DNA from 3 places in the Ruegeria sp. HKCCA6837 genome. Region 2 is predicted to be linked to each of the others. Evidence: riboswitches for the same ligand, from Rfam matches in the RefSeq annotation. Region 2 holds a riboswitch; each other region holds the start of a gene.
The links. Region 2 has a riboswitch for cobalamin ahead of GOV91_RS07700 (DUF4198 domain-containing protein). Riboswitches for the same ligand answer to the same signal wherever they lie in the genome.
Positions count from the first base shown of each region.

Region 1 (4,835 bases), on a different contig from region 2:
ATGGCTTGCGCTTCGTCACGAATATCTTCTTGCAAACGGTCGCGGCGCTTGGGGTCTAACCCGTCTGCGTTCGAGAACTCATCCAGCAGCGACTCCAACCGCACCATCCGGTCCGGCGTCCCGCTTTCCTTCATCGGCGGTGGGATATGGCCCAGCGTGACGGCCCCGATCCGACGCTTGGCCTGCGCGGCTTCGCCGGGGTCATTGACGATAAAGGGGTAGATCACTGGCAGGTCGCGGATCAGCGCTTCCGGCCAGCAATCGGCAGACAGGGCCACAGATTTACCCGGCAACCATTCCAGAGTGCCATGCGCACCGATATGGATCAGCGCGTCCGCACCAAGACCTTTGCGCAACCACAGATAAAAGGCGACATAGCTGTGGCGGGGTGTGCGCGACAGGTCGTGATAATCGTCATCGCGCAGTTCGGGTGTTCCACGTTCGGGTTGCAGCGCGACCAGAGCTTGGCCCCGGCGCAGGGCGGTGAAATGGAACGCGCCATCTGCAATGGCCGGATCGTCTTCGCATTTGCCCCAAACCGTTTGAAGGTCGGTTCGCAATTGCTCGGGCAGATCGGTCAGCGCGTGCAAGTACTCGTCCAGCGGCCAAGAAATGCGGGCGTCCAACAGTGTTTCAGCAATCGGCTCTGCTGGCGCGGTGTCATAACCTTCGTTCTGGAGATCGGACAGCATCGCCTCGGCGGATGCCAGCGCGTCCAGGCCCACCGCATGGGCCATCTGCCAGTCTTTCCCGGGGTAGGTCGACAGCACAAGCGCCGGGATCTGATCCGTCTTTGGTTTGTCGTTCAGGCGCAGCCAGCCTGATACCCGGTCGATAATGGCTTCGATCCGTTCGGCCTCGGCCCGATGGGCAAAGCGGGAGTATTCCAGATGAGGATCGCGTTTGCCCGGTTCCTTGAATGAAGCGATGCCCGCCGAAATTCGTCCGTCTACCTCAGGCAAGACAACATGCATGGCAAGGTCGGCGGGCGAAAGACCGCGTTCCGCTTCGGCCCAGGCTTTGCGGCGCGAGGTGGCCAGAGCAACCTGAAACACTGGCACATTGGCGGCATCCAGCGGAGACGTGCCCGATGCACCTTTGCCCGAAAAAGACGTGGCGTTGATGATGGCAGCGGGGGTCAAAGTCCCAAGCGTTTCGCGCAACCAATCGGCCGCTGTTGGCGCTTTGAGCGAAGGTGCGAACAGGCCCACTGCGGCAAATCCGCGTGCGCGCAAGCTGCGGATCAGAGCTGCGACTGGAGCAGTGTCGGCCGACGTCAGGTAGGCGCGGTAAAACGTGACGACGATACGTTTCGCGCCGCCTTCGAACGCGGTATCCGCTGGGATTACACCACGATCCGGGCACCATGCCCCGCATTCAGGCAGAGTCTTTGCGCCCATCACCGGCCCGGCATAAAGCCCTGCTGCCAAGGACATCTGGGCCAATGCGGCTTGCGCTGCGACCTCTCCACCTGTGTCGCACAGATGGGCCAAACGGCGCAGCGTTGAGACGGGCAGGGTGGAATAGTCATCCAGCCGCGTATCTTCGCGCCCATCCGCAGGCAGAACGGCAAGCGCGATACCCTTAGCCTGCGCCAGCGCCAGAACCTGCTGCAAGCCGTAGGACCAGTAAGGCACGCCGCCAATCAGGCGGATTAGAATGCCCTTGGCGCCGTCCAACGTCTGCTCGACATAGGTGTCGACGGACAGAGGGTGTTTGAGGGCGGTCAAATTGGCCAATCGAAGCGTCGGCATTCGCCCCTCGGTTCCGCCGCCACGATGCCAACCCGCCGCGAAAGCGCCGAGGTCGCTGTCCGAGAAGGACAAGACAACCAAATCCGCCGGGCTTTGGCCCAGATCGGTTGGGGTCTCGGTTTCCTCGAGCCCGTGGCTTTCGCGGAAGACGACGTGCATGGGTTACTCGGCAGCCTCGGTGACGCCTGCAAGGATTTCGCGGATTTCGGCCTCTTTGATATCGTCATGCTCGGCAATGACCACCAGACGCGAACGGCGCTCTTCCTCTGGTCCCCATGGGCGGTCATATTGGTGACGGACCCGTGCGCCCACAGCCTGAACCAGCAGGCGCATCGGTTTGCCCTGAACGGCGGCATAACCTTTGACACGCAGGATGTTCAGCTCGGTCGCCAGACGTTCGATCTTGGCGACCAGATCGGCCGGATCGGTTTGTTCCGGCAACTCAACGATGATGCTTTCAAAATCGTCATGTTCGTGATCGTGATGACCGTCGTGGTGCGACGGGCGCGCATCCATGTCGTCTTCGGCTGCGGCTTCCAGACCCAGTACAACGCGGACATCCACGACGCCCTCGGCGACTTCGACAACAGGCAGGGGGCGTGGGGCTTCGGTGGCGATGACTTCCTTGGCCTTGGCTACACCTTCGGGCCCTGCAAGATCAGGCTTGGTCAACAGGATGATGTCGGCGCACGAGATCTGATCCTCGAACACTTCGGACAGGGGCGTTTCGTGGTCGATCGAGTCGTCGGCCATGCGCTGGGCGTCCACAGCTTCGACATTCGGGGCAAAGCGACCGGCGGCAACGGCCTCGGCATCGGCCAGAGCGATCACGCCATCGACAGTGATCTTCGAACGAATGTCCGGCCAGTCGAATGCTTTCAACAGCGGCTTGGGCAGGGCGAGGCCGGAGGTTTCGATCAGGATATGCTCGGGGCGCGGTTCCAGCGCCATCAGGGCTTCGATGGTTGGGATGAAGTCGTCAGCCACTGTGCAGCAGATGCAACCGTTCGCCAGTTCCATGATGTTTTCCGCCGGACAATCCGGGATGGCGCAGGATTTCAGGATGTCGCCATCCACGCCCACGTCGCCAAACTCGTTGACCACAACGGCCAGACGTTTGCCCTGCGGGTTCTGTATCAGGTGTTTGACCAGCGTTGTTTTGCCCGAGCCCAGAAAGCCGGTGATCACGGTGACGGGAAGTTTTTCGAGATTCGACATGTCAGGCTCCAATCGGGGGAATGCGCGAGGCGCAGTTTTTGCGGAAATGTTCAGGGCGTTCGCGCCATTTCACCAGGCCATCTTCGGTAGCCAGATACTTGGTCGCGCCGTCGATGATCACATCGACATGGTCCACTTCGTTCAGGTTCTCGTAAACGAAGGTCCAGCGATCGGGACCGCCGCGCAGCACGATTGAACAGCCCTGATCGCAATTTGACAGGCATTCGACAGGTTTCAGTGTAATGCCGTCGGGCAATTCGGCCTGTTCCAATGCTTGATGCAGCAAAGTGCCGGGGCGCTGCGCTTCGTCTTCGACAGCCAGCCCGCGGCGGCAGGTCGTGCAGACCAGAAGCTCGACCGGTGTGGTCTCAGTCATGTCTCTCATCCCCCCAAATCCTCTTCGCGGGGGACGGGGTTTCAAGCGGGCCACGTGTCGCAACATGGACCCGACACCGGAACACCCCGCCCGGTTTCAACTTCGGGTGCTGGCAGGTCTCCCGGCTTGCGGATGTCAGAGACCTGGTACGTTAGGGTCCTCTGTCGGATGTCCCGCCTTCCCGGCCTTGGCCAGTGGCATTGGGCACCCTCTCCGGTCACGGTCGCGGGGGCGGCTGCGTTTGGCGAAAGATCCGTTGACGCATTCCCTTTTCATCGGCTCTTGCCGACACCAACGAATGGGTCATGCGGCACCGCTGGCCCGCTTGTCAAGCGCGTTGCGCGTAACATCAGGGTGTGGGTGTGAAAAGCGACCTGTGGTTGTCGTTGGGCGGCATGAATGGTCAGATAAATCCGTGATCGCATGACGGGTACAAGCCAGCAGGGAGAGGCGACATATGAAAGTAGGATTCATCGGGTTGGGAAACGTTGGCGGCAAGCTTTCGGGTTCCTTGCTGCGAAACGGGATTGATCTGACAGTGCATGATCTGAACGCGGATCTGGTGGCCGAGTTCGTCGCCCTTGGCGCAAAGGCAGCCGAAGGCCCGGCACAGTTGATGTGCGATTGCGATGCCGTCATCACCTGCTTGCCATCGCCTGCGGCATCAGATGCGGTCATGCAAGAGATGCTGCCCGAAGTGAGCCCCGGCAAAATCTGGATGGAGATGTCGACAACCGATGAGACCGAGGTCAAGCGTTTGGGAGCCGAGGTGATCGAACGCGGAGGCGCGGCAGTGGACTGCCCGGTTTCGGGCGGGTGCCATCGGGCCGCCACCGGCAATATCTCGATCTTCGCGGGATGTGATCGTACGACTTTTGAGCGAATTCTGCCGTTTCTGACCACCATGGGGCGGCGTGTTTTGCACACAGGTGAATTGGGCTCTGCCTCGGTTCTGAAGGTGATGACCAACTATCTGGCCACGGCCAACCTGATCACCTGCGCCGAAGCGCTGGTCACGGCAAAGGCTGCCGGGATGGATCTGAACACAACATACGAGGCGATAAAAATTTCGTCCGGCACGTCCTTTGTGCATGAAACGGAAAGTCAGGTCATCCTGAACGGATCGCGCGATATTTCTTTCACTATGGACTTGGTGAAAAAGGACATTGGTCTGTTTCAAGAGGTCGCTGACCGCGCCGGGGTGCCTCTGGAAATGAACCCGGTCATGATCAAGATTTTTGAAGATGGCATTGCCCGGTATGGGGATCGCGAGCTGTCGCCGAATATCATCAAACGACTGGAAGAGGCGACAGGCCTGGACATCACAGCCCCCGGTTTCCCGCCGGAGATGGAAGATGATGAACCGGAAGAGCCTGGTTACGAAGTTGTTCCGCAAGGGCGAGGTCCGGCGTAAAGGTCCAGCCTAAGCTTTCTAACGACATGTCATCGGCAATCGGGGTGGCCAGCCCAGAAATCCGGCCCCGATT
Region 1 is NZ_WQGD01000015.1:83,113-87,947, forward strand. Features, by position in the region: gene cobN (cobaltochelatase subunit CobN) at 1-1,913, opposite strand, end outside; gene cobW (cobalamin biosynthesis protein CobW) at 1,917-2,972, opposite strand; gene GOV91_RS18035 (DUF1636 domain-containing protein) at 2,974-3,348, opposite strand; cobalamin riboswitch at 3,442-3,659, opposite strand; gene GOV91_RS18040 (NAD(P)-dependent oxidoreductase) at 3,806-4,762, shown strand.
Region 1: another riboswitch for cobalamin. It lies ahead of GOV91_RS18035 (DUF1636 domain-containing protein); the one in region 2 lies ahead of GOV91_RS07700 (DUF4198 domain-containing protein).

Region 2 (4,835 bases):
CAGGCGAGACATCAGCAGCACTCCGATAGAAACAGCCAATGCCGCAATCAGCCCTGGAATGGTGCTGAGCGAGACCGTGACAATGGAAAAAACACTCGCCACCACGATCCGCATCCGAGGATCCAAGCCTTGGATCACCCCAAAGGATGCACCCGTACCAGTCTCGGCCAATGTCTTGGCCTGGGGTTCCAGGGCGTGGGCCATCAGGAGGTCATCTTCTTGCGTGCGGCGATGTAAAAGCCGATTCCGAACAAACCAATGATGTAACCAATGCCACCCAGGATCGTTTGCAGATCGTTGTGTTCACGATAGGAGGCAATCTCGCGTCGCAGCGGGCGGGTTTCGTCTCGGACCGCCTGAGCAATTGCGGCGCGTTCTTCGTTCGTCAATGATGCGACAGTCACCTGCGTCCCACCTTCCTTAGGGGCAATCATTGCGGCAGTTTCGACCACGTCAGCTTCAACACCCATTATCGCCGCGACATCGGCAGCAGGCATGGTGACTTCTGCCACATGCCCCGCGCCCAAGTCTGCTTTGAACGTGTGTTCTACCGGGTTGGTCGGGGTGTAAAGGAAGAAACCATCTGTATCGGTCAGTGTTCGTCCCAACTCAGCACCATCGGGCCCGTACACGATGACTTTTTGGTTTTGCGCCATATCGCCGTTTGAAAAGCCCAATTCGCCTTCGATTGCATCGCCTGCAGGAAAGACCCCTGCGATAACTTTGTGGGCCAGCGCAGGAAGCGGCATCAGTGACAACGCAATAACAACGAGCAGTTGCCTCATGCCGATGCGCCTTTGTAAAAGAGTTCTGGTTTAACCTGACGAGCCAGTAAAATGGCGAACCCGGTCAGAACCGCTTCGACGGCCATGACAGGGACGTGAGCAAATAACACAAGCTTCGCAGCCGGCAGGAATTCGTCGCCCGACAGCGCCAGCGATACTGCGACAAAAGCCGTCGTAGCTGCGATTGAGAAAGCGCCGCCTATGCCGCCCCAAACTGCTCCTTGAACAGGCGTGCCCTTGGCGATCAGACGACCGAAGATTATCCATGTAAGCACCGCCGGAAGGGCGATGTTGACTGTGTTGATCCCAAGCACTGTCAGTCCTCCAAAGCCGAAGAACACAGCCTGAAGCAGCAAGCCAACAAAAAGCGCCGGAAAGGCCGCCCAGCCGAGCAAAAGCCCGGCCAGACCGTTCAGGATCAAATGCACAGAGGACGGGCCGATCGGAACATGGATCAGTGAGGCGACAAAAAAGCTGGCTGACAACACCCCCGCAGTGGGAATGCGATCTAGGTCCAGCGATTTCAGCCCCATGGCGATCCCGCCTGCTGCCGCGATTGCGCCGCCAATCACAACAGGGTTCGAAAGGGCTCCGTCCACAATATGCATATGGGTTACTCCAGATCCCAGGCGCGGATCCAGATCACAGCGTCCTGACTTAGTTCTTTGCCTTCATGTTCGGTCTTCGGGCCCGAACCCAACGCGGCGAAACCCCAGTAGCCTGCTTTTGGCACGCCAAAGGTGAAATAGCCGTTCTCGTTCGAAATCGCGACCAGTGCGCCGCCTGGCAATGGGGAAGCAGTTGCGTTTTTTGCGCCGTTTCCGGCCAAGTCGGGTTCCGCGGCCATGTATTCGATTTCAATCTCTACGCCAGCCACTGGGTTGCCCTCGCTCAGCACACGTCCCGTGAAGGTCGAGCCAGCGATGATGTTATAGGGCTTGTTCAGCGGCAGAATTTCTGTGGCCAGACCTTGCGGCTGGTCCCAGTCGGTGGGCAGCTCGTTTCGGTTCAGATACGCCTTGGTGATCTGCTGGATATAGATATCCTCAGATTCCTCATAATAAGGCGCAGGTACCGTTACCACGACGTAATCGCCGGAACGTTTCACTGGAACCGAGCCCAAAAAGGCCTTGGCCGTGTTCTCGGGGCCTTCGAAGGTGGTTTCTTGCAACGTACCCAACAAATCGGTCTTTTCGCCGTTGTGGATCACATAAAATTCTTCTGGCTTTTCGAGGGTCATTACATGCCCGGCTTCAAAGGGATGCCAGAAGACCAACTTGACCGGAACGTCGCCGGGACGATCAATCATGGTATCTTGGGTGTATTCCAGCAGGAAATGAGCCTGGGCAATAGCAGGCAATGCAATGGCAGCTGTTGCCGCCAACAAAAAGTGTTTCACAAACAAGCCCTTCTCAAGTCGCGCCTTCCCCGGCACGCATTGGTTTTTGACATAGGGGAATGCGAAACCATTTGCCCAAATAGGCAAACAGTTTCGGCGCACACCCCGTCGCCGACGATCAACGCCCCTTCTGAGGGCGCATGTTCGGCAGGTCTCCTGACTTGCGGGTCAAAACGCTTGGCTGGCCTTCCCGGGCATATCCCAGTGGCACGATCAGCCGCGCTCGCCGCTTACAGTTGCGGGGGCAGTTGCAGAATTGGCGAAGAAAAAGCCGCACTGCATTCCCTATTGCCTCCGGGTGAGTCCCCGGAACCGAACATGGTGCGTTGATGGCAGAAAAACTTGTACACGGTCAACTCTCGTTTGCGGCATCGCTTAGGGAAATACCGAATTTCAGCAAGGTATATAATTCGCTTTTTTGCGGTACTGTGCATGGAGGTTGTCATTGCTATAGCCTGCCAATCGGTGCGGTGACCACAGAGTTGAAGTCGAAGCATCAGTATTCCGACTTATGAAACCCGAATTTTTCAAACCGCACAAAAATAGATTTTTCCGTTGCCGAAACCGGTTTCGGAACCACAAAATGATGGAATGACAGCGAATCTCAACACGCGACAGCGACAAATCCGTTCCCGGCGCGCCTCGGCGACTGGACGGGTGAAGCTTGATGAACTGGCCGATCAACTCGGCCTTTCGAAAAGCACGGTGTCGCGGGCATTGAATGGGTATTCCGACATCTCAGAATCAACGCGAAAGCGGGTTGAGGTGACGGCGCGCAAGATGGGGTATCGCCCGCTCAGCCACGCTCAGGCCATCCGAACGGGGCGCGTGCGTGCCATTGCAATGGTCATCAACAGTGAAGAACCGGATCGGCACAATCCGTTTTTCCAAGACTTTCTGGCAGGGGCTTGTGAAGCTGCCAGTGCGTCTGACTGGACGATGACAATTTCGACCGCGAAGTCGAAACAGGATATGCTGAACATGCTGGGCCGTTTGGTTGAAGAACGTAAGGCCGACGGATTTATACTGCCGCGAACCGAAGTCGATGATGCGCGCGTTGGATACCTGAAGGACTTGCAGGTGCCGTTCATCCTTTACGGGCGGACTGGCTATGGTCAGGTCGGGTTTCAGGACGATACGTCGTGGTTTGATATTTCCGGGGAAACAGCCTTGAGCGACGCGGTCGAACGTCTGGCCCGTTTTGGTCACAGCCGTATCGGGTTTGTCGGCAGTGATCCAAAGTTCAACTACAGCCACCTGCGTCGGGATGGCTATGTCGACGGGCTTAGGGACGCAGGATTGCCAGTTGATCCCGAATTGATACGCGAAGGGGCCCGCACCCGCGAAGAAGGGGCCGCTGAAGCGCGCGCTTTATTGCGTCTTCCTGTCCCGCCGACCGCGATTGTATTTGCGACAGACCAAGCGGCACTGGGAAGCTACTCTGTCTGCGCAGAATTTGGCCTTGAGATCGGGCGCGATGTCTCGGTTCTTGGATATGACGGGGTCCCGGAATGCCAATACGCCAGCCCCGGGCTAACGACGTTCAGCGTCGACTCTAAACGGGCAGGTGAACGCCTTGCTACGATGCTGATACGTCAGACCCGAGGAGAAGAGCCCGCAACTTTGCGCGAGCTCAGTCAGGCGGTGCTGATTGAACGCGACTCTGACGGACCGCCGCTGCTGACCTCGAACGAGTTGGCGAAAAAAATCAAACGATCCATGGAAGACAATCGGGGAGGAAACCGACCATGAAACTTACACCAAAAGCAGCCAAGCTGATGCTCGGCTCTTCGTTGGCACTGGCGCTGACGGCCATGTCGGTACAGGCGGACACGATCCGTTTCTGGACGACCGAAGAGCAGCCCGAGCGTCTGGCGAAACAACAGGAAATGGCCGACCAGTTCAAGGCTGAGACCGGAACAACCGTTGAGGTGATCCCTGTCACAGAAACAGATTTGGGCACCCGCGCAACCGCAGCCTTTGCCGCAGGTGACTTGCCAGATGTGGTCTACCACCCGTTGCAGTACGCCCTGCCGTGGGCCGAAGCTGGCATTCTGGACACCGAAGCTGCGACCGAAGTGATCGAAGAACTGGGCGCTGATACTTTCGCTCCGGGTGCTTTGGGCATGGCGGCGTTCAATGGTGAAACCGCCTCGGTTCCGGTGGACGGCTGGACGCAAATGGTTGTGTACCGGAAGGACCTTTTTGAAGAGGCCGGTCTGGAAGCGCCTGACAGTTTTGCAGATATTCAGGCCGCACTTGAGGCGCTGCATAACCCGCCAGAAATGTATGGTTTTGTTTCGGCCACCAAAGTTGACGAGAACTTCATGAGTCAGGTGCTGGAGCACGTATTCCTGGCAAACGGCGTCAGCCCGGTTGGCCCCGATGGCTTCCAGCCGCTTGATGAGGCCAAGACCACCGAGGTTTTGGATTTCTACAAGGCCATTTCCAAAGCCTCGCCTCCGGGTGAACTTTTCTGGAAGCAATCGCGTGAGCTGTATTTCGACGGTAAAGCCGCGATGATCATCTGGTCGCCCTTCATTCTTGATGAACTGGCCGGTCTGCGGGACAGCGCCCCGCCGACCATCAACGATGACCCGACCTCTCGCGATCTGGCCAGCAAGACTGGTATCGTTACCAAACTGTCCGGC
Region 2 is NZ_WQGD01000004.1:7,295-12,129, forward strand. Features, by position in the region: gene cbiQ (cobalt ECF transporter T component CbiQ) at 1-204, opposite strand, end outside; gene GOV91_RS07690 (cobalt ABC transporter permease) at 204-785, opposite strand; gene cbiM (cobalt transporter CbiM) at 782-1,393, opposite strand; gene GOV91_RS07700 (DUF4198 domain-containing protein) at 1,399-2,184, opposite strand; cobalamin riboswitch at 2,313-2,516, opposite strand; gene GOV91_RS07705 (LacI family DNA-binding transcriptional regulator) at 2,776-3,936, shown strand; gene GOV91_RS07710 (ABC transporter substrate-binding protein) at 3,933-4,835, shown strand, end outside.

Region 3 (4,835 bases), on a different contig from region 2:
GAGCAGCAGATCGATTTCAGGGTTCTTGGATGGTCGTAGTCCCAGGGACGGCCGCGATGCATCGTTGCGCGCTCGTCCCAGATCAATACATCGCCGACGGACCATTGGTGCGAATAGAGGTATTCGGGCTGCGTGCAAAACGCGATGGCTTCGTCCAGTAGGGACTGACTTTCTTCATGCCCCATGCCTTCGATGGCAAAAGCGTGCGAGGCGATGAACAGGGCTTCTTCTCCGGTTACCGGGTTCGGCCAAATCGCGCGCCATGGGCGATCTGGCCATCGCGTCATTTTTGGCAGCGCAGCGAGGTCGGCTGAAATTTTTGAACGGGAATGCGACAACCGGTGCCAGATGATGGCGTCCCTAAGAACGGATTTCAGACGATCTGGCATATCCGCCCAAGCGGCGCGGGTCGATGCGATCTCGGTTTCGCCGCCGGATGGCGGGACGACTTTTGCCGTCAGAATATTGATCAGCGCCGGCGTCGGCAGGAACGTGCTGTCTGTGTGCCACAACATGTTGGCCTGCAAATCCAACAGGCGCAGATCGTCTTTCGCACGCAGCCCATCCTTGGTTTTGTTTGTCAGTTCGGGAAGCTGAAACTCAACATCGCGACCCGCTGCCATGGCTTTACGGTTTTCCAATGGCCCAAAAAGTTCGGCAAGGCGAATGTGGTCCGCATCAGATATCGATTGGGCCGGAAACAAAAGCACAGAGCGGGTTTCGAATGCGCGCCGGATTTCCGGAAAGTAACGCTGTTTGGTAACGTCGCGCAAATCTAGGTCGTGAACGACCAATCCGAAACGTGGGTGCAGTGGTGATGTTCGCATGAAATCCCTCCCTGACATCATGGAAGGGTGTACCTGTTTGAAGGGTCGATCTGCTTCGTTTGCGACACGGGATCGAGCGCTTTCGGGTCAGTCTTCTTCGAACGGGTCCCACTCATCTTCAACTTCAGGAAGCGCTTCGGTCTCGACCTGGGCGGCGCGTTGTTCCGGCGTCTCGATCTTTGTGATCTTTGCCTTGGGGAATTGCGCCAGCACCGCCTGAACCAGAGGATGCTTTTCAGCTTCGGCCTTCAAGGCCAGCTCGGCCTCATCTCGCACTTCGGCAATTGTCGGCGTATCCCCGTTCGAGACGATCGAGACAGCCCACCGGTTTCCGGTCCAGCGTTGCAGGGCAGAGCCCAGCCGGGGCGCAAGGTCTGTCGGTGCATTCGTGGCTGGGGTGAACTCGATCCGACCGGGCTGATAAGACACAAGTCGCACGCCGTTTTCCACTTCAACCAGAAGCTTCACGTCGCGGTTGGCGCGGATCAGTTCGACCACGTGCTCAAAGGTCGGGTACCGGGCCAGGGCCGTCTGAGCATCCTGTGCCAATGCGGCAACCGGCGCGCCGCTTGAACCACGTGGGGCCGAGGCGTATGTGGATGCGGGGGTGGCGCTGGCCTGCGCGGGTGTTGCACCCTGCCGAGACATCAAGGTGCCGCCGCTAGGTCCACCTGCCGGAGGCGGCGGGGCGTCCTGCAGCCGTTTGACCAGTTCTTCAGGGCTGGGCAGATCAGCAACATGGGTCAGGCGGATAACGGCCATCTCAGCGGCCATCATGGCATTGGGCGCGGCCGAGACTTCTTCGAGCGCTTTCAGCAACATCTGCCACATCCGGGTCAGAACGCGCATCGGCAGGGCCTCTGCCATGTGCTGGCCACGGCTCCGTTCGTCCGGAGAAACGGTTGGGTCTTCGGCGGCGTCTGGCGTGATCTTCACGACGGACACCCAATGTGTGATCTCAGCCAGATCGCGCAAGACAGCCAATGGGTCAGCACCTTCTGCGTATTGGCCGCTGAGTTCTGTCAGTGCGCCTGCGGCGTCGCCCCGCAGGATCATGTCCATGAGGTCCAGAACGCGGCCACGGTCCGCAAGGCCCAGCATTGCGCGAACCTGTTCGGCAGTGGTTTCACCCGCCCCGTGCGATATCGCCTGGTCCAGCAGCGAGGTTGCATCCCTTGCAGACCCTTCCGCGGAGCGCGTGATCAGCGCCAGCGCATCTTCTGCGATCTCAGCGCCTTCCGCTGACGCGATCTTTTGCAGAAGGCCGATCATATCCTCGGGTTCGATCCGGCGCAGGTCAAAGCGCTGGCAGCGGGACAGAACTGTGACCGGCACCTTGCGGATTTCAGTGGTTGCAAAGATGAACTTCACATGCTCGGGCGGTTCCTCAAGCGTCTTGAGCAGCGCGTTGAAAGCGCTGGTCGAGAGCATGTGGACCTCATCGATGATGTATATCTTGTAACGCGCGCTGGCGGCGCGATAGCGGACACTGTCGATAATCTCGCGAATATCGTTCACGCCAGTTCGGCTGGCGGCGTCCATCTCCATCACATCGACGTGGCGGCCTTCCATGATCGCCACGCAGTGTTCGCATTGGCCGCAAGGTTCGGTCGTCGGGCCGCCATTACCGTCGGGCCCGATACAGTTCATACCCTTGGCGATGATCCGTGCGGTGGTGGTTTTTCCGGTGCCGCGAATGCCGGTCATGATGAAAGCCTGCGCAATTCGGTCCGCTTCGAACGCGTTTTTCAGGGTGCGCACCATGGCATCCTGACCCACCAGATCGGCAAAGGTTTCCGGGCGATATTTGCGGGCGAGAACCTGATAGGCGGGGCTGGGCGTGTCGGTCATGTTTTCTCGGTCGGATTCGGTGCTTCGGCTCAGCGTAGTGGCCGCTGCCTTCCGCGTCCACCGCGAGGCGCGATGATTTTTGATTTAGATTCTGACCGGATTCGCACTAAGCTGGTCCAACAAAATTTATGGTGCATTTTCGTTAAGAGTTCTTGGTGGAGGACACTGGTTCATGTCGCAACTGGTTATCTATGCCCTGCAAGTCGCGGGGGGTACACTTGCCCTGACATCGATGCCCGGACGGGGCGGGGATTATGAAAGGGATCTGGATACGATTGCCGCATGGAAGCCGGGGCTGGTTGTTTCAATGACAACGGACGTCGAGATGCTCCAAAACGGGGCGCAGGAATTCGGCAGCGATATTCAAGGCCGCGCCAGCCGGTGGGTGCATCTGCCGATCGAAGACTTTGGCGCCCCTACGCCTGCAGTTGAAGAGGCGTGGCCCTCGATCAGCGCTGCCGCCCGGCACGCTTTGACGGGCGGAGGGCGGGTGCTGGTGCACTGTCGGGGCGGCTGCGGCAGGTCTGGAATGGTTGTCCTGCGGCTGATGATCGAATGCGGCGAACAGCCAGACAAAGCACTGGAGCGTTTGCGAGCCCTGCGGCCCTGTGCCGTGGAAACTGATGCCCAGTTGGCCTGGGCAGCACAGAATTTTCAGGCTCAAGTCGTATAGTCTTAGGCCGAAATCTGTTCAGGCGCGTGCACGGGTTTGCGAGGCCGCAGCTTTGCAACCTCGATCATCGCGCAGGGTGGGTCTGTAATGATGCCGGATGGCAAGGCGCTGAACGTGTTTCCAAAGATCAGATCGGCGTAAGCGTTCAGGTCCTGCGGCTCTGCTTCAGGCTGTGTATCGCAAAAGATGCGAATTCTGTCTGATTGCGCTCGGAAAGTTGCGTGGCATCCTTGCGTGCAATGTGACAATTCACTGCCACCTTCAAACTCGAACCCGTCGCTTGTGGCGGCTGTGGCCTGCTTCATCGCCTCGGAAATTGAGCGTGCCAGCCGCGCCAGGGCAGGGCAGGTTTTGCCCGTCCGCTGACACACCGTTGCACTGTATTCATGCGTCTTCGTCTTCCAGATCATCCTGCGCCCTCCGCGCGTGGTGGGCAGGAGAGTTGGGTCAGGTGGGACGGCAACGTGCTGTCAGGACCTGCCCGGACACCCCGCCCGAGTTTCGGTTTCAGTTCCGATGGCAGGTCTCCTGACTTGCGGGTCATGGCTTTGCCGACCTTCCCAGCCCTAGGGGCCAGTGGTGTTTTGGCATCGCTCACCGCTTACAGTTGCGGGGGCAGTCGCGGATTTGGTTTGCGCCCGGATGACCAGACTGAACCGCACCGTGTTCCCTTTTCATCCCGACCCCTTGTGGGGGACAGGAACCATCACACAATCGCTAGCGTCTGATCCGGTTCCGAGTCAAGCTGATCTTTTACCCCGACGTGTGGTCATGCTGGATGGGGGGAACGTTCCTCTTTAGTGTTTAAAATATTGAAGCCAAGCAATTCAGTTTTTCAGTGCAGGGTCAGGGATCATGTTGGACGCAGAGCAGACGGTGTTGGCTGAAGATTTCCTTTTCCCATCCGGGTCCACGACCCTTGCAGCACGGTTGTACCGACCGCTGTCAGAGCCTGAAACCGTGGTTGTGCTGAATAGTGCAACGGGTGTGCCGCGCGACTATTATCGCCACTTCGCACAGTGGCTAGCGGCCGAGCGGGGTATGGCGTGTCTGACCTATGACTACCGGGATTTCGGGCATTCTCTGACCGGCCGTATGAAGGATGCGCGTGCAACAATGGCGGATTGGGCTTTGATCGACATGCCAGCGGCGCGGGCGGAAATGCGCAGGCGTTATCCTGATGCGCAGCAATGGACCATTGGTCATTCCGTTGGTGCGATGCTGGGGCCTGTTCAGCCCGACATCGACCAAATCGATCGGATGATTTGCGTGTGTTCGGGGCTCGTAACCCTCAGTGATCACCCATGGCCTTACCGTGGATTGGCCGGTGTTTTCTGGTATGGACACGCACCGGTACTGGTCAAAGCACTTGGCTATCTGCCGGGAAATGCGATCGGGTTTGGTGCGGACTTGCCGGGCTCGGTCTACTGGCAATGGCGCGAATGGTGCACGGCTCCTTTGAATTATGTACCTGAAATCGGACA
Region 3 is NZ_WQGD01000010.1:51,483-56,317, reverse strand. Features, by position in the region: gene GOV91_RS14530 (TauD/TfdA family dioxygenase) at 1-827, opposite strand, end outside; gene GOV91_RS14525 (DNA polymerase III subunit gamma/tau) at 915-2,678, opposite strand; gene GOV91_RS14520 (protein-tyrosine phosphatase family protein) at 2,851-3,351, shown strand; gene GOV91_RS14515 (hypothetical protein) at 3,354-3,761, opposite strand; cobalamin riboswitch at 3,852-4,074, opposite strand; gene GOV91_RS14510 (hypothetical protein) at 4,207-4,835, shown strand, end outside.
Region 3: another riboswitch for cobalamin. It lies ahead of GOV91_RS14515 (hypothetical protein); the one in region 2 lies ahead of GOV91_RS07700 (DUF4198 domain-containing protein).